Regions from separate parts of the Bradyrhizobium sp. USDA 3240 genome, predicted to be linked through region 3. Evidence: predicted binding sites of a transcription regulator. Region 3 holds the regulator's gene; each other region holds the start of a gene.
The links. Region 3 encodes PhoB, which activates phosphate uptake and scavenging genes when phosphate is short. Its sites were predicted from a motif close to TGTCATNNANCTGTCAT; they were not measured.

Region 1: a site for PhoB is predicted at 3,442-3,458, ahead of ACVIGA_RS10375 (glycerophosphodiester phosphodiesterase family protein). Genes of this name have one in related genera too.
Region 2: a site for PhoB is predicted at 2,010-2,026, ahead of ACVIGA_RS03555 (OprO/OprP family phosphate-selective porin). Genes of this name have one in related genera too.
Region 4: a site for PhoB is predicted at 3,067-3,083, ahead of ACVIGA_RS04870 (Orn/Lys/Arg family decarboxylase). Genes of this name have one in related genera too.

Annotation. Positions count from the first base shown of each region.
Region 1 covers NZ_JBSSGD010000002.1:2,017,902-2,023,792, forward strand. The annotation lists gene ACVIGA_RS10360 (HlyD family secretion protein) at 1-42, shown strand, start outside; gene ACVIGA_RS10365 (ABC transporter permease) at 39-2,390, shown strand; gene ACVIGA_RS10370 (HlyD family secretion protein) at 2,377-3,348, shown strand; gene ACVIGA_RS10375 (glycerophosphodiester phosphodiesterase family protein) at 3,550-4,947, shown strand; gene ACVIGA_RS10380 (PRC-barrel domain-containing protein) at 5,033-5,554, opposite strand.
Region 2 covers NZ_JBSSGD010000002.1:625,195-631,085, forward strand. The annotation lists gene ACVIGA_RS03545 (replication-associated recombination protein A) at 1-365, opposite strand, end outside; gene ACVIGA_RS03550 (DegQ family serine endoprotease) at 385-1,743, opposite strand; gene ACVIGA_RS03555 (OprO/OprP family phosphate-selective porin) at 2,088-3,686, shown strand; gene ACVIGA_RS03560 (winged helix-turn-helix transcriptional regulator) at 3,759-4,136, opposite strand; gene ACVIGA_RS03565 (zinc-binding alcohol dehydrogenase family protein) at 4,254-5,267, shown strand; gene ACVIGA_RS03570 (phosphotransferase) at 5,522-5,891, shown strand, end outside.
Region 3 covers NZ_JBSSGD010000002.1:3,503,127-3,509,017, reverse strand. The annotation lists gene pstA (phosphate ABC transporter permease PstA) at 1-300, shown strand, start outside; gene pstB (phosphate ABC transporter ATP-binding protein PstB) at 297-1,115, shown strand; gene phoU (phosphate signaling complex protein PhoU) at 1,127-1,843, shown strand; gene phoB (phosphate regulon transcriptional regulator PhoB) at 1,974-2,684, shown strand; partial or broken gene ACVIGA_RS17315 (IS30 family transposase) at 2,739-3,728, opposite strand; gene ACVIGA_RS17310 (IS110 family transposase) at 4,015-4,956, shown strand; gene ACVIGA_RS17305 (GcrA family cell cycle regulator) at 5,073-5,585, opposite strand.
Region 4 covers NZ_JBSSGD010000002.1:887,163-893,053, forward strand. The annotation lists gene ACVIGA_RS04850 (adenylate/guanylate cyclase domain-containing protein) at 1-272, shown strand, start outside; gene ACVIGA_RS04855 (tetratricopeptide repeat protein) at 643-1,257, shown strand; gene ACVIGA_RS04860 (cupin domain-containing protein) at 1,348-1,770, shown strand; gene ACVIGA_RS04865 (acyl-CoA dehydrogenase family protein) at 1,808-2,977, opposite strand; gene ACVIGA_RS04870 (Orn/Lys/Arg family decarboxylase) at 3,127-5,484, shown strand; gene ACVIGA_RS04875 (N-acetyltransferase family protein) at 5,503-5,891, shown strand, end outside.

The sequences.
Region 1 (5,891 bases), 1.5 Mb from region 3:
CCCGGCATGAGCGCCTATCTCGACTGGCGGTCGCGCCAATGAGGCTGGCATCGCAGCCCGGATTCTGGCGGGTCGCACAGCGCGAGTGGCAGTGGCTGGTGCGCGACCGCGTGGCATTGCTCCTGATCTTCGGCGTGCCGCTGTTCGCCTTCGTGGTGCTCACGACCGTGTTCAGCCAACCGGTGATCCGCGGCCTCGGCGTCACCATCGTCGACACTGACAAGTCGGATACCTCGCGCGCGCTGACGCAACAGGTCGCGGCGTCGCCGAGTCTGCGGATCGTCGACGATTCAGGCTCGCTGGCGTCAGCCGTGCAGGACATCCGCTCCGGCAAGGCGATCTCGGCGATCTTCATTCCGCCGAATTTCGAACGCGACCTGAAGGCGGATCGCCGTCCGCAGGTCGTCGGCTTCTACAACCAGCAATTCCTGACCGCGGCCGGCATCGCCTCGTCGGGCCTGAACGATGTACTGTCCGCCGCCGCGAGCGCGGCCGCTCCCGCCAACCGCGCCGCCCCCGCCCCGGCATCGATGGGAACGATGTCGGCGGAGACCATCGCGCTGGTCAATCCGCAGAAGAACTACGCGCAGTTCCTGCTGCGCGCGCTGCTGCCGACGATCATTCACGTGGTGATCACGCTCGCCGCGGGCTATTCGGTCGGCTCCGAATTCCGCCGCCGCAATGCGCGCGAGTGGCTCGAAAGCGCCGGCGGCGATCCGATCGCTGCGCTCGCCGGCAAGCTGGCGCCGCTGTTCGTGATCTTCATCCTGATCATGCTGGCCCAGCCGCTGATCCTCGAGGGCGTGCTGCAGATTCCCTTCAAGGGCGACGCGCTGCTGATGATCGCGGCGGGCCTGCTGCTGACCATCGCTTATCTCTCGCTCGGTGCGCTGCTGCAGCTTTTGGTCGGCGACCTCGCGACCGGGCTCGGCCTTGCCGGTTTGATCGCCTCCCCCGCCTTCGGCTATGCCGGTGTCGGCTTTCCCACCATCGGTATGAACACGTTTGCGCAGGTCTGGAGCGCGATCCTGCCGCTGCGCTGGTACATGTCGGTGTTGATGGGACAGGCGGCGCGCGGATTGCCCGCCTCGGAATCGGCGATTCCCTTCGCGGCGCTCGCGGGTCTTACGCTGCTGTTTGCCGCGCTTGCCTTGCTGCGCATGGCGAGCCTGACGCGCAGGGGCTGGTTTGCGAGGGCGCTGCCGCCCGAACCGCCGGTCAGCGAGCAGACGCCGCCCGGCATCGGCGGCGCCTTCGTGGCGGAGTGGCGGCGTGTGCTCGGGACGCGCAGCGCCTTCAGCCTGCTGTTCCTCGCTCCGCTGGTCTACGGCATCTACTATCCGCAACCCTATCTGAACCAGATCCTGCGCAAGCTGCCGATTGCGGTCGTCGACAATGATCTCAGCGATCTTTCGCGCCAGATCGTCGAGACGCTCGATGCCAGCGGCACGTTGAGCGTGACGGTGCGCGCCCGCACCCTTGCGGAGGCAAGCACCGCGATCGACCGCGGTTACGCATTTGCCGCGGTGCAGATCCCGCCCGGCACCGAACGCGACGTGCTCAAGGGCCTCACCGCGCACATCCCGGTCTACGCCGACGCCACCTATCTGTTCATCTTCCGGTCGACCGCAGGGGCCGTCGCCACCGCGATCGGCACGCTGACATCCGAACTGGTGTCGCGTGGCGCCCGCGCCGACGGAAGCCTGGTCAAGGCGAAGCTCGCGAGCCTCAGCCCGGCCAATGTTCTGTTGCAACCGATCTTCAACCCGGTCGGCGGCTATGCGAGCTACATCGTCCCGGCGGCGTTCATCCTGATCCTGCAACAGACGCTGCTGATCGGCGCGGCGATGCTGACCGGCACGGCGCTGGCGAATTCCCGCAACACTGTTGCGAACTCTCGCAACTTGGTCGCGGGCGTGTTCGGGCGCGGCGTGGCCCACCTGACCATCTATCTGCCGGCGCTCGCGCTCTATCTGATCGTGCTGCCGCGGATCTATGGTTTCTCGACGCTCGGGCATCTGCCGCAGATCTTCGCGCTGGCGACCGTCTTCCTGCTGGCGACGAGCTTCCTGGGACAGGCGATCGGCGCCTGGTTCACGCGGCCGGAGAACGCCACCATCCTGCTGCTGGCGACCAGCCTGCCGCAATTCTTCACCGCCGGCTTCGCGTGGCCGCGCGAGGCCATCCCTCCTGCGGCGACCGCGCTCGGGCGGCTGTTTCCGGCCGACTCGGCGATCGACGGCCTCGTGCGTATCAACCAGCTCGGCGCCAGCATCTGGGAGGTCTCGCATGACTGGCTCAGGCTGTGGTGCCTGGCGCTGGGCTATTTCGTGCTCGCCGTGATCTCCGCGCTGGTGTTCAAGAGAGGACAGCAAGATGCCCAACGCTAGGCGCGCAGCCATTGTCGCGATCCCGCTTGTGCTCGTCGCGGGTGCGTTGATCTACGCCGAGAGCCGCGCGACGCCTGTCCCCGCAATCGTCGGCGTGGTCCGCTCGACCGAGGTCAGGATCGAGCCGGAAGTGAACGGCCAGCTGGTGTCGATCGCGGTCGAGAAAGGCGCCAAGGTGCGCGCGGGCGACGTCCTCGCCAAACTGTCCGCGGTCGAGTTGAGCGCACAGGCGGACCAGGCCCGGGCCGCGCTCGCCGCCGCGGTGGCGAACCGCAACAACGTCTATGCCGGCGTACGCCGCGAGCAGATCGACTCGCTGAAAGCCGCGATCTCCAAGGCCAATTCGCGGCTCGACTATGTGGAGACCCAACTCAAGCGGATCACGACGCTGGCGAGCCAGAGCTTTGAAACCCAGCAGGCGCTCGACCAGGCCGAGAACGACGTTGCCGCTGCGCGCGCCGGCGTGGCGGCGTCCCAGGCGAACTACGATGCCGCCGTGGCAGGGCCGACCAAAGAGGAGCGCGCCATCGCCGACGCACAGGTGCAGGCGGCCGCGGCCGCCGGCGCGGTGCTCGAGCGCCGTCTCGACAAGATGGTGCTGCGCGCGCCGGTCGACGGCGTGGTCACCGTGATCGCCGCGGAATTGGGCGAGAACGTGCGTGCGGGTCAGCCGATCCTGATGATCGCGGCGGCCGGCAAGCAATGGCTGTCGTTCAATGTGCGCGAGGACCATCTCGACGGCCTCGCGATGGGCAAGACCGTGAGCGTGATACCGAACGGTTCCGGCGCCGCCACCAAGGCTCCCATCACCGAATTGCGGCCGCTCGGGGTGTTCGCCACCTGGCAGGCCGAACGCGTGATCGGCGATCACGACCGCAACACGCTGCGTCTGCGTCTCGACCCGACAGGCGCCGCGGAAGGTCTCGAGCCCGGCATGAGCGTCCGGATCGAGCGCTGACGACGCGCCGCGCCCGGCCGCGAGCCGCAATGACGCGCGGACTGTCGCCCTCCGGCGCGTCGCGGAAGCTTGTGTCTGCCTTCCTCGCCGAATAGTCATCGGACTGTCAGAAGATTGCGACAAAGAAGACAACAGCGGCGGCCCTATGCGGCTCGGCCCTTACGGCATCGCCCGATGCCACGCAAAGATGGAGATTTGGCCGTGAGGCAGATTCGTTCGCGACGGAAGATGCATGTTGGCGCGATGCTGCTCGGCGCGGCGGCTTTGGCGATGCTGCTGCCGTCGATGGCATCAGCGCAAACCGGCCCGGCGCCGGCCGGCGCAAAACCCTTCCTGACCGTCGACGGCAAGCTGCCGCTCGTGATCGGGCATCGCGGCGTGCCGGGCCTCGTGCCCGAAGAGACCGAGGCCTCGTATGAGCTAGCTGCCGACCTCGGCACCGACGCGCTCGAAGAAGATCTGCATCTGACCAAGGATTGCGTGCTGGTGGCACGCCACAATCCATGGCTCGGCGACAACACCAACGTTGCCGAAGTGGCGAAGACCAATGCGGAAGTCGCGAAACGCAAGCGCACGGCGCCGGGCGTTGCCGTCAAGGTGAAATGGGCGCAAACACCGACCAGCGGGCCGGCCGAATATCCCACCGACCTGATCGATCCGGCCGATCCCAAATCGGTGCTGAAGGCGCTGATCGTCGACGGCGACGACCACACCAATGATTGGTCGATCACCGATTTCACCATGGTCGAGCTGAAGAGCTGGATCGCCGGCACCACCTATGATGCGGCCAACGAACGGCCAAAACTGTTCAACGGCAAGTTTCCGATCATCAGCTTCCAGGACATCATCGATATCGCCAAAGCCAAGAGCAAGGCGACGGGACGTTCGATCGCGGTCTATCCGGAAACCAAGAATCCGACCTGGAACAATGCGCAGGCCATCGCCAATGGCTGCGGCGCGCCCGGCAGCCACCCGCTCGAGGATGCCCTGATCAAGATCATCAAGGAGAACAGCCTCAATGCGAAGGACGCTCCGATCATCGTGCAGAGCTTCGAGCCCGGCAGCCTGAAATACATGCGAAGCCATGGGCTGGAGACGCGGCAGGTCCAGCTGATCGACGGCAACGGCGTCGACTTCAAGACCGGCAAGGTGCTGCTCAACAACATCGCCAATTCCCGCCCGTACGACTGGACGGTCGCGGGTGACAGCCGCACCTTCGATGCGATGCTGACTTCCGCAGGCCTCGCGGAGATCAAGACCTATGCCGACGGCATCGGTCCGTGGAAGGCTTACATCGTCCCCTACAAGATCTCACCGTGGAAGGACAGCAACACCGACGGCAAGCCCTACAAGGGATCGACGGCGGAGGCTACGACGCAAGAACCAACCAGCGTCATTGCCGACGCGCACAAGCTCGGCCTGTTCGTGCATGTCTTCACGTTCCGGAACGAGAAGAAATACCTGGCTGCCGACTATCGCGGCGACCCGGGCCTGGAATATCTGAAGTTCTTCCGTCTCGGCGTGGATGGGGTCTTCACGGATTTCACCCACACCGGCGTCGCCGCCCGCGCGGCGTACTTGCGCGAACTGGGCTGGTAAAAACAGGCGCAGATTTCTTGCACCTTGCGACAAAATGCGCCCGGCATCGCCGGGCGCATTCGTCTTTCAGGCAACGCAATGCGCGTTACTCGGTCGCGTATTTGAACTCGGGCATCGCCTTCAGCTCATCCTTGGTCGCGCTGAACACCGCGTGATCCGGATACCAGGGATTAGGCTTCGACGCCGCCGCCGCGGGCGCCGCGCCGGTGGTGGTCGTGGACTTGGTCGTGCTGCCGGTGTTCGAGGCGCCGGTGTAGGCGACCGGCTCGTTGACGAATTTCACCTTGTCGAGCGGCACGGCGACCAGATGCTCGCCGACGCCAAGGAAGCCGCCGACGCCGATCACGACAGCCTTGATGGCGCCGCTCTTGTCCATCAGGAGATCGTTGATCGAGCCGACGCTCTCGTTCTTGTCGTTGTACACGCTGAGGCCGACGACCTTCGACGCGCGCCAGTCGCCATGATACGAGGTCGCCGACGTGGTCGACGTTGTTGTCGACGCCGCAGGTGACATCTTGTCGCCCTTGTCGGTGGGTGTCTGTGCAATCGCGACGGTTGCAAGCAAGGCGGAGCCGGCCAAGCCGGCGATGATGGATTTAACCAACATTGTTGCGCTCTCCTCAGTTCGCAAAATCGATGCTGGGAGAACCCGTGATTTGCGTGACCGTTCCTAATGCGCCTGCGGTCAAAAGCCGCCCCGATGCTTGGGAACACCATGCTGGCAACGCGATGGAAGCGATGCGGCAAGCCCGAGGATTGCGCAACGCATGGAACGTTGCGGTCCTTGACGAAAACGACCGCGATCTCTCAAGTGGGTTGCGGTCGAGCCTCACGACTGCGCCGGACGCGCAGTCCCCGATGTGACGATGTTTGGCTCACTAAGTCGTCCCGCGAACCGCGCTTGCGCAAAATCATCCGCACGCGCATCTCGCAGCGCGCCCCGC
Region 2 (5,891 bases), 2.9 Mb from region 3:
ACGAACAGCAGCGTCCCCTTGCCGGTCTCGCGCCGGGCGCGCGCGGCATCGAACGCCTTCTTCAAGTCAGCGACGCCGGAGAACACCGCGGAGATCTGCTCGAAATGCAACTCGGTGGCATCGGCCAGCAGCCGCGCCACGGTGGTCTTGCCGGTGCCGGGCGGTCCCCAGAACACCAGCGAGCCCAGCGTGCGCGTCTCCAGCATGCGGGTCAGCGCGCCGTCGGGGCCGAGGATATGATCCTGGCCGACGACGTCGGCCAGCGTGCGCGGGCGCAACCGGTCCGGCAGCGGGTGTGGCGCGTCCTGCTCCATTCCCGCCGCGGCGAACAGGTTGTTGGCCTCACGCGGTTGCTTCGGGCTCACTTACAGCTCACCTTGGGGCTCATCCGCCGAGCGTCACATTGATCTGCTGGCCGCCGCGCACCAGCGTGATGCGCCAGATCCGCGACCCCGCCTTCGATACCTTGTCGAGGTCGCTGGTGCGCACGATCTTCTCGTTGTTGACGGCAAGAATGATGTCACCCTTCTGGAAGCCCACATTGGCGGCCGTGCCGTCATCGGCGAGCTCGGTGACGACGACGCCCTCCGCGCCGGCGTCGAGATGCAGCTCATCGGCCAGCGCCGGTGAGATGTTGGCGACCTTGGCGCCCTGGAATGGCGAACGCGCGGTCAGCACGATCTCGTCGCGGTTGGTGTCGGGCGCGGTCTCCAGCGGCACGGTGAGCTTCACCGGCTTGCCGGCGCGCTGCACCTCGATCTCCGCGTTGCCGCCGAGCGGACGGGTGGCGAAGCGGTAGTCGAACGCGTTGGGATCGTCGATCGGCGTGCCGTCGATCCCGACGATCAGATCGGACAGTTTGAGCCCGGCCTTCGCCGCCGGGCTGTTCGGCGCGACATTGGCGACCAGCGCGCCGGTCGGCAGCTTCAGCCCGAGCGTCTCCGCGATCTCCGGCGTGACCGCCTGCAGCCGCGCACCGAGCCAGGGCCGCTTGACGGCCTTGCCGCCGCTCTTGGCAGATGCCACCACCACCCGCACCATGTTGGCGGGGATCGCGAAGCCGATGCCCTGCGAGCCACCGGAGCGCGAGAAGATCGCGGTGTTGATGCCGGCGAGCCGGCCGGTCATGTCGACCAGCGCGCCACCCGAATTGCCGGGATTGATCGCCGCATCGGTCTGTATGAAGAATTGATAATCCGTGATCCCGACTTGAGTGCGCGCCAGCGCCGAGATGATGCCGTGCGTCACGGTCTGGCCGACGCCGAACGGATTGCCGATCGCCAGCACGACGTCGCCGACCTGCAGCTGGTCCGAATTGGCGAAGTCGAGCGTCGCGAACTTCTCCTTGTTGGTGCCCTTCAGCCGCAGCACCGCGAGGTCGGTGCGGCTGTCCTTCAGCACGATCTCGGCCTCGTATTCGCGCTTGTCGGCGAGCGAAACCTTCACCTGGTCGGCGCCCTCGATCACGTGATTGTTTGTGACCACAAGGCCGGAGCCGTCGACCATCACGCCGGAGCCGAGCGCGCGCTGCATCTGCTCGGGCTGCTGCCCCGGGACGCCGAAGAAGCGGCGGAAGACCGGATCGTCCAGAAACGGATTGCGGTTCTGCACCGTCTTGGCGGCGTAGACGTTGACCACCGCCGGCTGCACCCGCTGCACGATTGGCGCATAGGACAATTGAAGCTCGGCCTGCGAGGACGGCACGCGACGGTCCTGGGCCGCGGCCGGGGACAGATTCCCCATGAAAGCCAATGTGCACAGAGCGGATATGGCAGCGAAGCGGACAGGTCGGAGCATTCTCACCTCTCGTGGAAACGCCGGAATATAGGCGTGTTCGCCGGGCAATTGAAGGGCGCCCGGCGGGATAACTGGCCCCCGCCGGACCGGTGCAAAACCGCCGGTAGCCGCGTTGAAGCGCGCCGCCAAACTTCTATGATGATTGTCATCTCACTGCGCCGCTCCGCTTGTTGCCCGCGGACAACAAGCGGAACTGCGATGCCAGGCGGCGCTGTCGTGTGTCAGTCACGATCAACTCCTAGGACGTTTCAGTGAGTGAGTGGGGAATTCAAACACAACAGGGGTGCACAATGGGTGCGACAAAAGTTGGTGCAATCGCCATCGGGCTTGCAGGGGCGCTCGCCGCCTCTCCGGCCTATTCGCAATCGGCCGGAGGCGGCAGCGACGCGGAGATCGCGCTGCTGAAGCAGCAGCTGAAGATGCTCGAGCAGAAGCTCGACAAGCTACAGAAGCAGACCAATGCCAATACCGCGACCGCTGCCAGCGCAAACGCCAACGCGAAGGCGGCCGATGCCAAGGCCGCGCGGGTCGCAAGCGCCAACGCAGCGATCCCGGTCAAGGGCCCGGTCGCGCCGTCCGGCGTCGTGGTGACGATGCCGAACAACCGGCCGACGATCTGCACTGCGGATGAACAGAACTGCGTCGCGATCACGAGCCGCGTGCACTGGGATGTCGGCGGCTACGACTATCGTCCGAACACCGCAGGCACCTCGCCGCAGAAGCTCGACAGCGGCGAGAACCTGCGCCGCGCCCGCATCGGCATCATCGGCAAATTCTTCGGCGACTGGAATTACGCGCTGGTCTACGACTTCGGCGGCTCGTCCGACGGCTTCGGCGGTGCGGCACCGGGATCGCTGCCGGGCGGCGGCACCTCCGGCGTCGAGAATGCGTATCTGAGCTACACCGGCTTGAAGCCGTTCGGCGGCAAGATGGCGATCGAAGGCGGCATCATGGACCTGCTCTGGACCATGGACGAGTCGACCAGTTCCAACGACATCCTGTTCATGGAGCGCGCCTCGGCCGGCATCATCGCGCAGAACGTCGCGGCCGGCGACTTCCGTTCCGCCATCGGCACCCGCTGGTGGAACGACCAGCTCTGGCTCGGCGGCTATGCCACCGGACCGACCACCGGCCAGATTCACTCGGCCTCCAGCGTTACCCCGGCGGGATCATCGGAGCAGTATGGCGCGGTGGTCCGCGTCGCCGGCAATCCGATCAGCGGCAAGGACTATTCGGTGCATATCGGCGCCGATGCGGAATGGCTGGTGCAGCCGCCGCGCAATCAGCTGACGCAGGCGCGGACGCTCACGCTGAACGACCGGCCCGAGCTGCGCATCGACCCCACGACGCTGATCTCGACCGGCGCGATCGCCAACGTCTCGGGCGCGCAGGTCTACGGCGTCGAGGCGGCCGCGACCTACGGCCCGTTCATCGCGCAGGGCGAGTACTATTGGTTCAATGTCGACCGCTCTGCGAATACCGGGCTGCCGCCGTTCGGCGCGCCGAGCCTGAAATTCGACGGCGGTTACGCGCAGGTCGGCTACGTGCTGACCGGCGAGAACCACGCCTACAACCCGGCCACGGCTTCCTATGGCGGCATCAAGCCGCACGATCCGTTCTCGCTTGCCGGTGGCGGCATCGGCGCGTGGGAAATCGCGGGCCGTGTCAGCACGATGAACCTCAACGACCAGGTCGGCCAGGCCGTCGGCATCGCGGGCGGACGGCAGACCGTCTACACCGCCGCGCTGAACTGGTACGTCAACAACAATGTCCGCTTCATGCTGAACTACCTGCACGGCGACGTCGCCAAGCAGGCTTCGGCGACCTCGCCTGCGGATGCCGGTTCGAAGTTCGACGCGGTCGCACTGCGTACCCAGGTTGCGTTCTGACGCGACCTGATCAGTCGTCAACAACGGAAGGCCGTGAGCGACATCGCTCCCGGCCCTCTTCATTACAAATTGTCAGGCCGCGCGCTTCTTCTTCACAACGACTTCCGGCGCCGGCGCGCAGGACAACCGTTCCTGATGGCCCTCGCCCCAGGCTTTCAAAATATCGATCACCGGACGCAGGCTCTCGCCGAGTTCGGAGAGCGTGTATTCGACCCGCGGCGGCACCTCGGCGTAGACCTTGCGGGTCACGAGGCCGTCGTCCTCGAGCGCCCGCAGCTGTTTGGTCAGCATGCGCTGGGTGATGCCGGGCATCCGCCGCCGCAGCTCGCCGAAGCGCTGGGTGCCGGCCTGCAGGTGATACAGGATCACGCCCTTCCATTTGCCGTCGATCAGGTCGAGCGCCGCCTCGACCGCGCAGCCCGGCCGACGCGCAAAATTCTTCCGTTTCATCGGTAATTTCCCAATAGTATACAAACAGGGACTAGTTCCCTGATTTTACAGTACTTGCCAAAAGGACGCTAGCGCGACAGTTAGACGGCAGGCAATCGCCCACCACGGAGACCAGGCATGAAGGCCGTCGGATACCAAAAATCGCTGCCGATCGAGGCGGCGGATTCGCTCGTCGATTTCGAGATCGCCAAGCCCGAACCGAAGGGGCGCGACATCCGTGTCGCGGTGAAGGCCATCTCGGCCAACCCGGTCGACTACAAGGTGCGCAAGCGCGCGGCGCCGACCGACGGCAGCTACAAGATCCTCGGCTTCGATGCGGCCGGCGTGATCGACGCGGTCGGGCCCGACGTCTCGCTCTTCAAGCCCGGCGATGAGGTGTTCTACGCGGGCTCGATCCAGCGCCAGGGCACCAATTCGGAATTTCATCTGGTCGACGAGCGCATCGTCGGCAACAAACCTGCATCGTTGTCATTCGCGCAGGCCGCCGCCCTGCCCCTGACCTCGATCACCGCATGGGAGCTGTTGTTCGACCGGCTCGGCGCGGTGCCGGGCAAGAGCCTCGATCCGCGCACGCTGTTGATCACCGGTGGCGCCGGCGGCGTCGGCTCAATCCTGATCCAGCTCGCGCGCCGCCTCACCGGGCTGACGGTGGTTGCGACCGCGACGCGGCCGGAGTCTCAGAAGTGGTGCCGCGATCTCGGCGCGCATGCGGTGATCGATCACTCGCAGCCGATGAAGGAGCAGATCGAGAGCTTCAGGCTGCCGCCGGTCGGCCTCGTCGCCAGCCTCACCTTCACTGACCAGCACTACAAGTCGATCGCCGACTTCATCGCGCCGCAGGGCAAGTTCGGCCTGATCGACGATCCCGCGGAATTCAACGTCGCCGCGTTCAAGGGCAAGGCGGTGTCGGTGCACTGGGAATCGATGTTCACGCGCTCCTCGTTCCAGACACCCGACATGATCGCGCAGCACCATCTGCTCAACGACGTGGCCGACCTGATCGACAAGGGCGTGCTGCGCACCACGCTCGACCAGACCTTCGGCACCATCAACGCTGCCAACCTCAAGCGCGCCCATGCGCTGCTGGAAAGCGGCAAGTCGCGCGGCAAGATCGTACTCGAGGGTTGGTAAGCACAAATGTGTAGGGTGGATTAGCCGGAGGCGTAATCCACCACGCCACGCGCCAGAAACGGCGGGTTACGCTGACGCTAACCCGCCCTACGCACCTTTCGAGATATCCCCACAGGCGGGGCATGGCTTTTGCCAAAGCCAGCATCGCCTGTATGATTTGCGCAACGATCACCCCGTCCCTTAATCCGGCTGTGCGAGACGCGGCCGGAACGGTGGTGACGCCCAAGGGAATGCAAGGGGATGGGAGGAAACCGATGAGTTTGCTCACGGCCGATCCGTCGCGGATCGATCCGGGGTGGATGACGCGGGCGCTGCGCGAAGCCGGTGTGATCGACCAGGCCAGAGTCGTCGAGCTCGTCTGCAAACCGGTCGGCAATGGCCTCGTCGGCGACAGCTATCGATTTCATCTGACCTATGACGGCGATGAGCCGAACGCGCCCGCAAGCGTGGTCGGCAAATTCCCGGCCGCGGATCCCGACAGCCGCCGCTCCGGTTCCGCGCACACGCTCTATGTCCGCGAGGTCGCGTTCTATCGCGAGCTGGCGGCGACCGTCGACATTCACACCCCGCGGCCGATCCTGGCCGAAATCGATCCGGCGACCGACGACTTCACGCTGATCCTGG
Region 3 (5,891 bases):
ATCAAGCGGATCGCTTATCGTGCTGCGCGTAGCGGCTTGATCACCGGCGTGCTGCTGGCGACCGCCCGCGTTGCCGGTGAAACCGCGCCGCTGCTGTTCACCGCGCTGTCGAACCAGTTCTTCAGCTGGGATTTGACCAAGACGATGGCCAACCTGCCGGTGACCATCAACAACTTCGTGCAGAGCCCCTACGCCTACTGGAAAGAGCTGGCGTGGAGCGGTGCGCTGCTCATCACCTTCACTGTGCTCGCGCTGAATATCGGCGCGCGTATCCTTGGTGCCGAAAGGGCCACAAAATGACCGAGCTTTCCGTCTCCACGACCGTCGCGAGCCACGTTCCCCAGGTTCCGCTGCCGGAAGCGCCGCCGAAAGTCACGGTGCGCAACCTCAACTTCTATTACGGCGAGCACCACGCGCTGAAGAACATCAACCTGACGCTCGGCACCAACCGCGTCACGGCGTTCATCGGCCCGTCGGGCTGCGGCAAGTCGACCCTGCTGCGGATCTTCAACCGGATGTACGACCTTTATCCGGGCCAGCGCGCGGTCGGCCAGCTGATGCTGGACCAGACCAATATTCTCGATCCCAAGCTCGACCTCAATTTGCTGCGCGCGCGGGTCGGTATGGTTTTCCAGAAGCCGACGCCGTTCCCGATGACGATCTACGAGAACATCGCCTTCGGCATCCGCCTCTACGAGAAGATCTCGAAGTCCGAGATGGACGATCGGGTCGAGAAGGCGCTGCGCGGCGGCGCGCTGTGGAACGAGGTCAAGGACAAGCTGAACGCCTCCGGCCTGTCGCTCTCCGGCGGCCAGCAGCAGCGCCTGTGCATCGCGCGCACCGTGGCGGTGCGGCCCGAGGTGATCCTGTTCGACGAGCCGTGCTCGGCGCTCGATCCGATCTCGACCGCCAAGGTCGAGGAGCTGATCCAGGAACTCTCAGAGGACTACACGATCGCGATCGTCACCCACAATATGCAGCAGGCGGCGCGCGTCTCCGACAAGACCGCCTTCATGTATCTCGGCGAGCTGATCGAGTTCGACGACACCAACAAGATATTCACCTCGCCGAGCGATCGACGGACTCAGGATTACATCACCGGCCGGTTCGGCTGAGGAGATACAAGATGGCTTCTGAACATACCGCCAAGGCATTCGACAGCGACCTGCAGGAGTTGACTCGCCTGGTCGCCGAGATGGGCGGCCTCGTCGAGCGGATGATCACCGAGTCGGTCGACGCGCTGATCCGTCGCGACGTCGCGCTCGGCAAGCGCGTGGTCGCCGCCGACATCGAAATCGACAATCTGCAACGCGTCATCGAAGAGCGCGCGGTGCTGACGATCGCCCGCCGCCAGCCGATGGCAATCGACCTGCGCGAAATCGTCAGCGCGATGCGCGTCGCCACCGACCTCGAGCGGATCGGCGACCTCGCCAAGAACATGGGCAAGCGCGTCGCGGCGCTGGAGAGCGATTTCCAGCCGCTGAAGCTGATCCGCGGCCTGGAGCACATGACCGACCTCGTGCTGTCGCAGGTCAAGTCGGTGCTCGACGCCTATGCCGCGCACGATCTGCCGGCGGCGATGAACGTCTGGAAGGGCGACGAGGAGGTCGATGCGATCTGCACCTCGCTGTTCCGCGAGCTCTTGACCTACATGATGGAGGATCCGCGCAACATCTCGTTCTGTATCCATCTGATGTTCTGCGCCAAGAACATCGAGCGGATCGGCGATCACGCCACCAACATCGCCGAGACGGTGTTCTACATGATCGAGGGCCAGCAGATCACCGACAAGCGCCCGAAGGGCGACATGACCAACTTTGCCACCACGGTGCCGGGTACCTAGGACATGATCCGCAGGCGCGGAGCCGGATTGTCTTCACGACAAGTCGTTTCCGCGGGGGTTGTGCTCAGGAAAGTAAGCGTTTCGGTTTGCGTCTGGGCAACGGATCATCACAGAGAGAGAACTTAAACCGATGAGCGCACGCATTCTGGTAGTCGAAGACGAGGAAGCGCTGACGACACTGTTGCGCTACAACCTCGATGCGGAAGGCTACGATGTCGAGACGGTGGGGCGCGGCGACGATGCCGACACCCGCCTGAAGGAGCGCGTTCCCGACCTCGTGGTACTGGACTGGATGCTGCCGGGCCTGTCCGGCATCGAGCTGTGCCGCCGCCTGCGGGCGCGGCCCGAGACCAAGCAGCTTCCGATCATCATGCTGACCGCGCGCGGCGAGGAGAGCGAGCGCGTGCGCGGGCTTGCCACCGGCGCCGACGACTACATCGTCAAGCCGTTCTCGGTGCCGGAACTGCTGGCGCGGGTGAAGGGCCTGCTGCGCCGTGCGAGCCCGGAACGGCTTGCGACCGTGCTGACCTATGGCGACATCGAGCTCGACCGCGAAAAGCGCCGCGTGGCGCGCTCGGGACGTCCGATCGATCTCGGTCCGACCGAGTACCGGCTGCTCGAATTCTTCCTCGAGCATCCCGGCCGCGTGTTCAGCCGCGAACAGCTGCTCGACAGCGTCTGGGGCCGCGACATCTACATCGATGAGCGTACCGTCGACGTGCATATCGGCCGCCTGCGCAAGCTGCTCAATCCGGGCCGCGAGCAGGATCCGATCCGCACCGTGCGCGGTGCCGGCTACGCGCTCGACGACCGCTTCGCGAAGGCCGAGCCGCAGCCGTAAGGCTGTGCAGTGATCATAGACCGCAACACGCCGTCGTCCCGGCGAAAGCCGGGAGGTGGATTCACACTCGAAGTGCAACACTTGATCGGCAAAGGACTCCGCAGGCGTGCGGTAGTCAAGGGATTTGCGTGGGGTGTTGTTGTAGGTGGCGATGAACTGGCGGAATCTGGCGGTCGAGAGGGTTACGAGATCCGTTTTGCGAGGGATGAAGCGGCGCATCCTGCCGATGGCGTTCTCGATACCACCCTTCTGCCAGGGCGCGTGGGGATCGCAGAAGAAGGTCTCGATCGAGAGGCGATGTAGCGCCAGGTGACCGGCAAACTCGGTGCCGTTGTCGAAGGTGACGGTCTGGCGCAGCTCTTGTGGAAGGGCAGCGAAGAAGCGGACGAGATGGCGTGCGACACCGCGCGCAACCTTGCTGGCAAGGCGGATGCCGAGCAGCAGGCGAGAGGTGCGCTCATGCACGGTCAGCACGGCCTGACCGTACTTCGAGAACATCATCAAATCGGCCTCCCAATGCCCGGCGACGCTACGGTCGGCAACCTCAAGGGGCCGATTTGCCAGGGAAACACGGCCTTCGATGAAGCTTGCGGGGCTGCCGCCTCGCTTGCCGCGGAGGCCGCGCTTGCTCTTGGCGCGCGGCAGGTAGCGTCGCCAGTTGAAGTTCGTGGTGCGCCTGAGTTGGCCATAGATGAAGCGGTAGATGGTCTCGTGGGAGATCACCTTGTGCCCGCACTCGCGGGCCAGCCGGCCGGCGATCTGCTCCGGCGACCAACCTCGGCGAAGGCGTTGCAACACCGCGCGGCGCAGGACGGGCTCCCGTTCGAGGCGTCCGCCCGTCCAGCGCCGCGCTCGCATCTGTTGCTGGGCATAATTTGGCTTGTAGCCAGCCTGAACGCTCCGATTACGGCTCAGTTCCCGAGAGATTGTTGATGGCGAGCGATCCAGAGCTGCCGCGATTTGCCGGACCGAGCTGCCATTGGCCGATAGACAGGCAATCTCGCATCGGTCGTCCAGAGAGAGCTGCTTGTAAGTCCGCCCCATGGCAACACCTCCTCAAGGAAGTGTTGCACTTCGTTTGTGAACTCAGGGGACCCATACGCCGCGGCCGTCGCAATCGGCACGCGGCTAGACGGCTTTCTAACAACACCCATTCGTGGTTATGGGTCCCTGTGTCTTGGAAGTCTGTCATGATGGGGTGGGCGGGAAGCCGTTGGGTCCTTGGCGCTTGACGCCGTGAGCCGGCTCGGTCTCCCGCCCGTTCCATCTACAAACCTGAACAGTTGCACGAGGCTGCGCCAACAGACCTCGCATCACAGGGACAGGCACCGTGATCATAGCTCTTCGTTACGTCGGAATCGACATCTCCAAAAAACACCTCGATATCTTTGATGAGGCTGACGGCGTGCCGAGGCGCATTGCCAACGCGACACAGGCCATCACACAGCAGGTGGCGCGTTGGCAATGCGATGCGCTGGTCGTCTTCGAGGCGACGGGTATCTATGACCTCGCGCTTCGCGAGGCGCTACGTCAGGCCGGGATCCAGTTCGCACGGATCAACCCGGCCCGTGCCCGCGACTTTGCACGGGCTAGCGGCCTGCTCGCCAAGACCGATCCGATCGATGCGCGGATGCTGGCAGCCTTTGCGCGGGCCATGCAGCCCGCCCCCGAGCAGGTCGCCGATCCTGCACGCAACGCCTTGGCGAGGCTTGCAAAACGGCGGGATCAGCTGGTCCTGATGCGCGCCCAGGAGAAGAACCGGCGCAGCGAGGCCGACGATCGCGCCATGGCCGAACGCATTGGCCGCCTCATCGAGGTCCTCGACAGCGAGATCGCCGAGATCGAGGCCGACATCAGCGCATTGATTAAAGCCGAAGCGGAGATCGCGGACGATGCGAAGTTAATGCGTTCGCTGCCCGGCGTGGGTCCCGTGGCCTGCATGCAGCTCATCGCGCAGATGCCGGAACTCGGGCGGATCGGACCGAAACAGCTCGCAGCGCTCGCTGGCCTTGCCCCCTTCAACGTCGACAGCGGCGCCTTCCGCGGCAAGCGCAAGATTGCGGGCGGCCGAAAGCGCGTTCGTGACGCCCTTTATATGGCGGCCCTCAACGCAGTCCGCAGAGCTGATCCGTTCAAGGCCTTCTATGCACGACTGCGACAGGCCGGAAAACCAGCCAAACTCGCCCTCATCGCCGTCGCCAGGAAGCTGCTGACGGTCCTCAATGCCATCATGCGAGACCGAAAGCCGTACCTGCAAACCAAACCAACATAACAGTTGCCGGCTTTCGCCGGGACGACGCGGTGGATGTATCCGGGCTACGAGCCACAAAAAAAAATCCCCGCTTTCGCGGGGATTTGTTTTTGCAGTCCAGGCAGTTTCCCGAGTGCTTACTTGATCTGTGGCTTCGCCGACGGCCGGCGGCGATCGCTGGCCGGCTGATAGGCGACGCGCGAGTGGTGCGCGCAATAGGGCAGGCCGCCGAGCGCCTTGCCGCCGCAGAAGAAGAATTCCGGGCTCGAGGGATCGCCGACCGGCCAATGGCAGGTGGCCTCGTTGAGTTCGAGCAGCGACAGCCGCTGGCTCATCGGCACCACATTGTCGAAGGAGATCGGATCGGGCTCCATCTCGACCTCGAAGGCATGCGCAAGGGCGGTGTTGCCGCGCGAGACCGGGCGCGCCACCCGCATCATGTGCTGGGCGGGGCGGGCCTTGCGCTGCCGCGGCGCAGCCGTGGAGGGAGCCTTGGCGCGGCCGGAGAGGCCGAGCCGATGCACTTTGCCGATCACGGCGTTTCGCGTCACATTGCCAAGTTCCGCCGCGATCTGGCTGGCCGAGAGGCCGGATTCCCAGAGCTTCTTCAGCTGCTCGACGCGATCGTCGGACCATGTCAATACAGTCATCACATTCTTCCTTTCGCATGGCGCCGGCCACTCATCGGAGCGGCGCTGCGAGCCAATCTGGACAAATATCCCTGCGGCCAGAATCCCTTAGCCCTCGCCGGGCACGGTGTTGCGCCCGAACGTTTACGCGAGAACGAAGGCTACTTAGAGGGTCCAGTACTGCCGCACGAGATGTCGTACCCGACAGGCCAAACGCTACAATATGGCGTGACTCTGGCGCAAGAGTCCGCGGCCGTGCGTCCACATGTTCCCACAAAGTTAAGCATTGCTATGAGGCTTTTCCACCGCACCGGAATGCTCCGGATT
Region 4 (5,891 bases), 2.6 Mb from region 3:
TCGGCCAGACCCAGCCGGTCGCCGTGTTCGAGATCCTCGGCAAGAAGGACGAGCTGACGCCGGCGCAGACCGAGTTGCGGCAGCATTACGCGGATGGTCTCGCCGCCTATCGCGACCTCCGCTGGGACGACGCCGAGCAAGCTTTCACTGCGGCGTTGACTGTAGCGCCAGGCGACGGACCGTCGATCGTCATGAAGGCACGCGCCGCAGCGTTCAGGCAAAATCCGCCGGCGGCGGATTGGGACGGCGCCTGGCACCTGGAGCAGAAGTAGCGACACTTGTAACCCGGATGAGCCAATGGGTCGCGCGAATGCGCGCCCCGATGACGGGCTCCGCGATATGCGGAAAGAAAAATCCTGGATATCGCTTTGCTCATCCGGGCTACACGCATTGACGCCGGCCTGCCCTTCACACTGCCCTTGTGCGACCGGCGCAATTCTAACACCGATGTTAGTTTCCACTCCGCCGTCCGATGGTGCGATCAAAACATTCGGCCAGCGCACACATGCGAGCGCGACGTCCGGAAGCGACAGTGCGATTGCCGCATCGGCAAACAATTTTTCAAAGCGCGCGGAATGCTCTCCTCGATCGGGAGTTAGTGCTTCAGAGCAATGACTGTTCACGTCTTTTCGGGAGGTGCGCATGATCAAGTCACCGATGAAGCTCACAACGCTTGCGGCAATTCTGACAGCGCCTATCGTCCTGTTCCCACCGCACACCGCCATCGCCGCCGGCGGAGGTGGTGGCGGCGGTGGGGGCGCAGGCGGCGGAGAGCTCTACGGGTCGAGCTACAGCACTCCCACGCCGGCCTATCCTCAGGACAAGGGCAGGAAGACCACGCACAAGATCAAGAAGCCGATCAAGCAATCCGGATTCGACGATCCCGCCTTCCGCGACGGCTATCGCGCGGCCTATGCGACGATCTACGAACGCAACGACTACACCGCGGCGATCGATCAGTTGCATGCGCTCGGCCGTGACGATCATCCGAACGTCGCGAACCTCATCGGCTACTCCTATCGCAAGCTCGGCGACTACAAGCAGTCGCAGGTCTGGTACGAGCGCGCGCTGAAGGCCGATCCGAACCACGTGCTGACGTGGAACTACTACGGCCTGTGGCAGATCGAACAGGGCAATCGTGACCAGGCCCAGTATCATCTGCAGCGGATCGCCGAGATCTGCGGCACCGACTGCGAGGAGTATCGGACGCTGGCGGCGGCGCTGGAGAAGCCGCCGGGTACGAACCTCGTCTACTGAGCGCGCTTCGCGCGTCCGGGCGATACGCGCCGTTGGCTTCCTTCGGCGCCGTCCGCTATCGTGGGCTCGCAAACCATTTGCGAGTCCGTCATGCCCGACCTGATCGATTTCGGCACGTTGCAGCTCAAATTCCTGCAGAGCAAGGAGACCACCGGCGGCAGCGTCGATCTGTTCGAGATGACGCTGCAACCGAACGCCCGGATGCCGATTCCGCACTATCACGAGAGCTGGGACGAGACGATCTACGGGCTTTCCGGCGTCTCGACCTGGCGGGTCGACGGCAAAGAGATCGACATCGGGCCCGGCGAATCGGTGTTCATCAAGCGCGGCATCGTGCACGGCTTCACCAACCCCTCGAACGGTCCGGCAACCTGCCTCTGCCTGCTGAGCCCCGGCGCGCTCGGACCGCAATATTTCAAGGACATGGCGGCGCTGATGGCGGGGGGTGCCCCCGATCCAGCCAGGATGAAAGAGACGATGCTGCGCTACGGCCTGGTGCCGGTCGCCTCCTGACCGCTCGGCGAGAGGCTTGCACCGCCGACGGCCCTGCTCAAAACCGGGTCGTGCCGAGCGGCAGACCGAGCTTTACGCGGCCCACCAGCCCGTAGCTGATCGGGGTCATCGCGACATGCTTGATCGCAGCCTGGACGTCGCGGATCGATCGTTCGAGCGTACCGGTCTCGAAGATCGCGGCCGTGCCGGCGGCCGCCGCGATCATCTCGACGACGCGCGCGGCGGTTTCGCCGGCATTGGCGCAGGCGATCCGGTGCAGCAGCCGCGCTTCAATCAGCCGCTCGCCTCCGGCCTCGCTCGCCGCCATCAGCTCCGTCATGTCCTCGACCAGCAGCGCCCGCGCCGACCGCAGCGCCGCTTCGGCACGGCCGACCATCGCCTGCACCAGCTCGCCGTCGCGGAGCTGGCCGCCGCCACCGAGCCGCGGCTTCTTGCCCGCGAGCGCGATGAAGGCGTCGAGCGCGCCGCGGGCGATCCCGAGCGGCACCACCGAGACCGTCCAGGAGAACGCCGCCAGACCCGGCAGTCGGTATGGGATACCCGGCTGGGTCGGCTTGAAGTCGACCAGCGGATGGGTGTGGCTGGCAGGCACGAAGCAATCCTGCATCTCGAAGTCGCAGCTTCCGGTGGCGCGCAATCCGGACACGAACCAGGTGTCGTGGAGGCGGACGTCAGCGCGATCGACGTAGCAGCAGATCGGCGGGCTCTCCTTGCCGTCGGGACCCCTTACGCTCGCGAGCCCCATGAACCTGGTGGCGTGCGGCGCGCCGCTGCCGAACGGCCAACGCCCGCTGATCCGATAGCCGCCCTCGACTTCCACTGCCGTCCCGATCGCCCCGGTGGCGCTCGCGATGAACGCCAGCGGATCGGCGAACCAGCCCCGAACGACCTCCTCCGGCAGATAGCCGCCGGCCCGGCTCATGCCGCCGCCATTGCCGACCAACCAGCCCACCGAGCCGTCGAGCGCGGCGGCGGCCTCGACGATTGTCATGAAGTCGAGCGGCGAGAATTCCGGCCCGCCCAGCGCCTTCGGCAAATACAGCCGAAACATTCCGGCCTCGGCCAAGGCGCGGACCACGGCGTCGGGAAGCCGGCGCTCACGGTCGAAATCCGCCCGTTGCTCGGCAATCAGCGGGGCCAGCCGCTCGAGCGCGGCCAAATGGCCGGCAACAATGGGCAAGTCAGGATCTTGGGCAGGCTGGGGCATGACGCCTTCCTTTTGCGAAAGCTGGCAATTTCGGGAGTTTCACCGCGGAGACGCGGATTTGGCCATGGCGCCTGGCGTCGCAGCGGGATTGTCATCTCTTTGTCATGAATTGTGCAGACAGGTTCAGCGGACCAGTTTCGGGGACATGCATGGACTATTTCAAACGCTTCAACTTCCTGTTCGCCGCGCCGGTTTTCGAGGCTGACGACCTCGAGGGCATCCGTTTCAACCAGATCATCACCGAGATCGAACGTTCCGGCTTCGAAGTGGTCCGCGCCCGCAAGCTCGAAGATGCCGAAATCGCGGTGCAGACCGATGCGGCGATCGGCTGCATGGTGGTCGACTGGGGCAAGAAGGGTCTCGAGGGCAAGACCGCGGCGCTGATCAACTTGATGCGCCGGCGCGGCCTCGACTTCCCGATCCTCCTGCTGATCCGCCGCAAGCGGTTCGAGGACCTGCCGGTCGAGGTGCTCGATTTCATCGACGGCTATGTGTTCCTGTCCGAGGAAACCCCCTCCTTCATCGCCAAGAACCTGATCTCCAGGCTGAAGCAATATGCCGAGAACCTGAAGACCCCGTTCTTCGGCGCGCTGGTCGACTATGCCGAGGAAGGCAACCAGCTCTGGACCTGCCCGGGCCACAATGGCGGCGTGTTCTACAGCCGCAGCCCGATCGGCCGGGTGTTCGTCGAGCATCTCGGCGAGGCGGTGTTCCGCGACGACCTCGACAATTCCGTGCTCGACCTCGGCGACCTCCTCACCCATGAGGGGCCGGCGCTGCGGGCGCAAAAGGAAGCCGCCAAGATCTTCGGCGCCGAGAAGACCTATTTCGTGCTCAACGGCACCTCGACCTCCAACAAGGTCGCGCTCGGCTCGCTGGTCACCGACGGCGACCTCGTGCTGTTCGACCGCAACAACCACAAGGCCGCCCATCACGGCGCGCTCCTGATCGGCGGCGGCATCCCGGTCTATGTGCCGACGGTGCGCAACGCCTGGGGCCTGATCGGCCCGATGCGCTGGGACCTGCTCGACGAGGGCACGCTGCGCGACCAGATCCGCAAGCACCCGCTGGTCAAGGACGAGAACGCCTGGAAGAAGGAGCGTCCGTTCCGCGTCGCCGTGGTCGAGCAATGCACCTATGACGGCACCATCCACTCCGCCGAGATGATCCTGAAGCGGATCGGCCATCTCTGCGACTACATCCTGTTCGACGAGGCTTGGGCCGGCTTCATGAAATTCCACCCGATCTATTCCGGCCGCTTCGCGATGGGACTTGCCAATCTCGGCCCCGAGGCGCCTGGCATCATCGCCACCCAATCGACCCACAAGCAGCTCGCGAGCTTCTCGCAGGCGTCCCAGATTCACATCCGCGACCGCCACATCAAGGGCCAGAAGCGCCGGGTCGAGCATCGCCGCTTCAACGAAAGCTTCATGCAGCACGCCTCGACCTCGCCGTTCTATCCGATCTTCGCCTCGCTCGACGTCGGCGCGCAGATGATGAAGGGCCGCTCCGGCGAAGTGTTGTGGGACGATACGATCCGGCTCGGCATCGAGCTGCGCAAGAAAATCCGCGCGGTGAAGCGCGAGTTCGAGGAGAAGGAGACGCGGGCGGAGCGGCGCTGGTTCTTCGAGCCGTTCGTGCCGGACCGCGTGATGATCCCCGACGCTGCGCGCGAAGGCGGCGTGCACAATGTCGCCTGGGAAACGATCTCGACCGATCAGCTCGCGACCAATCCGTCCTACTGGCAGCTCAGTCCCGGCCAAACCTGGCACGGCTTCCCCGAGCTGACGGAAGGCTTTGCGATGACCGACCCGAACAAGCTCACCTTGCTGACGCCGGGCTTCGATCACGCCACCGGCGCCTATGCCGACCACGGCATCCCCGCGCCGGTTGTGGCGCAATATCTGCGCGAGAACCAGATCGTCGCCGAGAAGAACGACCTCAACTCCCTGCTGTTCCTGCTGACACCCGGCGTCGAGGCCAGCAAGGCCGGCACGCTGGTGTCCGGGCTCGTCGCCTTCAAGAAGCTGCACGACGACAACGCGCTGGTCGAGGACGTCATCCCCGAATTCTTCCGCCGCCGCCCGCAACGCTACACCGGCGTGCGGCTGCGCGACCTTTGCGGCGACATGCACCGCTTCTTCCGCGACGGCGGCGTCAGCACGCTGCAGGCTAAGCAATTCCTGCCCGAGCACCTCCCCAAGATCGCGATGTCGCCGCGCCAGGCGGCGCAATATCTGATCCGCAACGACGTCGACTATCTGCCGATCGACCAGATCTTCGGCCGCATCGCCGCGACGCCGTTCGTGGTCTATCCACCCGGCATCGCCACCATCGTGCCCGGCGAGCGGCTGTCGGAACGCAGCAAGCCGATGATCGATTACCTCAAGATGTTCGAGGCGAGCTTCAATGCGTTCCCGGGCTTCGAGGTCGAGGTCCAGGGCATCTACAAGGAGATCGACGAGGCGGGCCGGGTCCGCTTCTACACCTATGTCGTGTCCGAATAGGCCAGCGGACGCAACACAATGGAGAATGATCACAAGATCACCGTCCGCCCCTCGCGTGACAGCGACGTCGATGCGATGCTGTCGATCTACCGCTATCACATCCGCCACGGCATCGAGGAAAGCGTCGACGATTCCGGCACGCCGGAGCCCGACGACCTGCGCGACCGCCGCAAGAATTTGCGCAACACCCGCCTGCCGCATCTGGTCGCGCTGTGCGACGGCGAAGTGGTCGGCTACGCCTATGTGGTCCAGTTCCGCAAGCGGCCGGCCTATCGCTACACGGTGAAGCATTCGATCTATATTCACCACGGCTTCACCGGCAAGGGCGTCGGCGGCCGGCTCTTGCAGGAACTGGTCGACACTTGCGCCGCTTCCGGCTTCCGCCAGATGATCGGCTATATCGACAG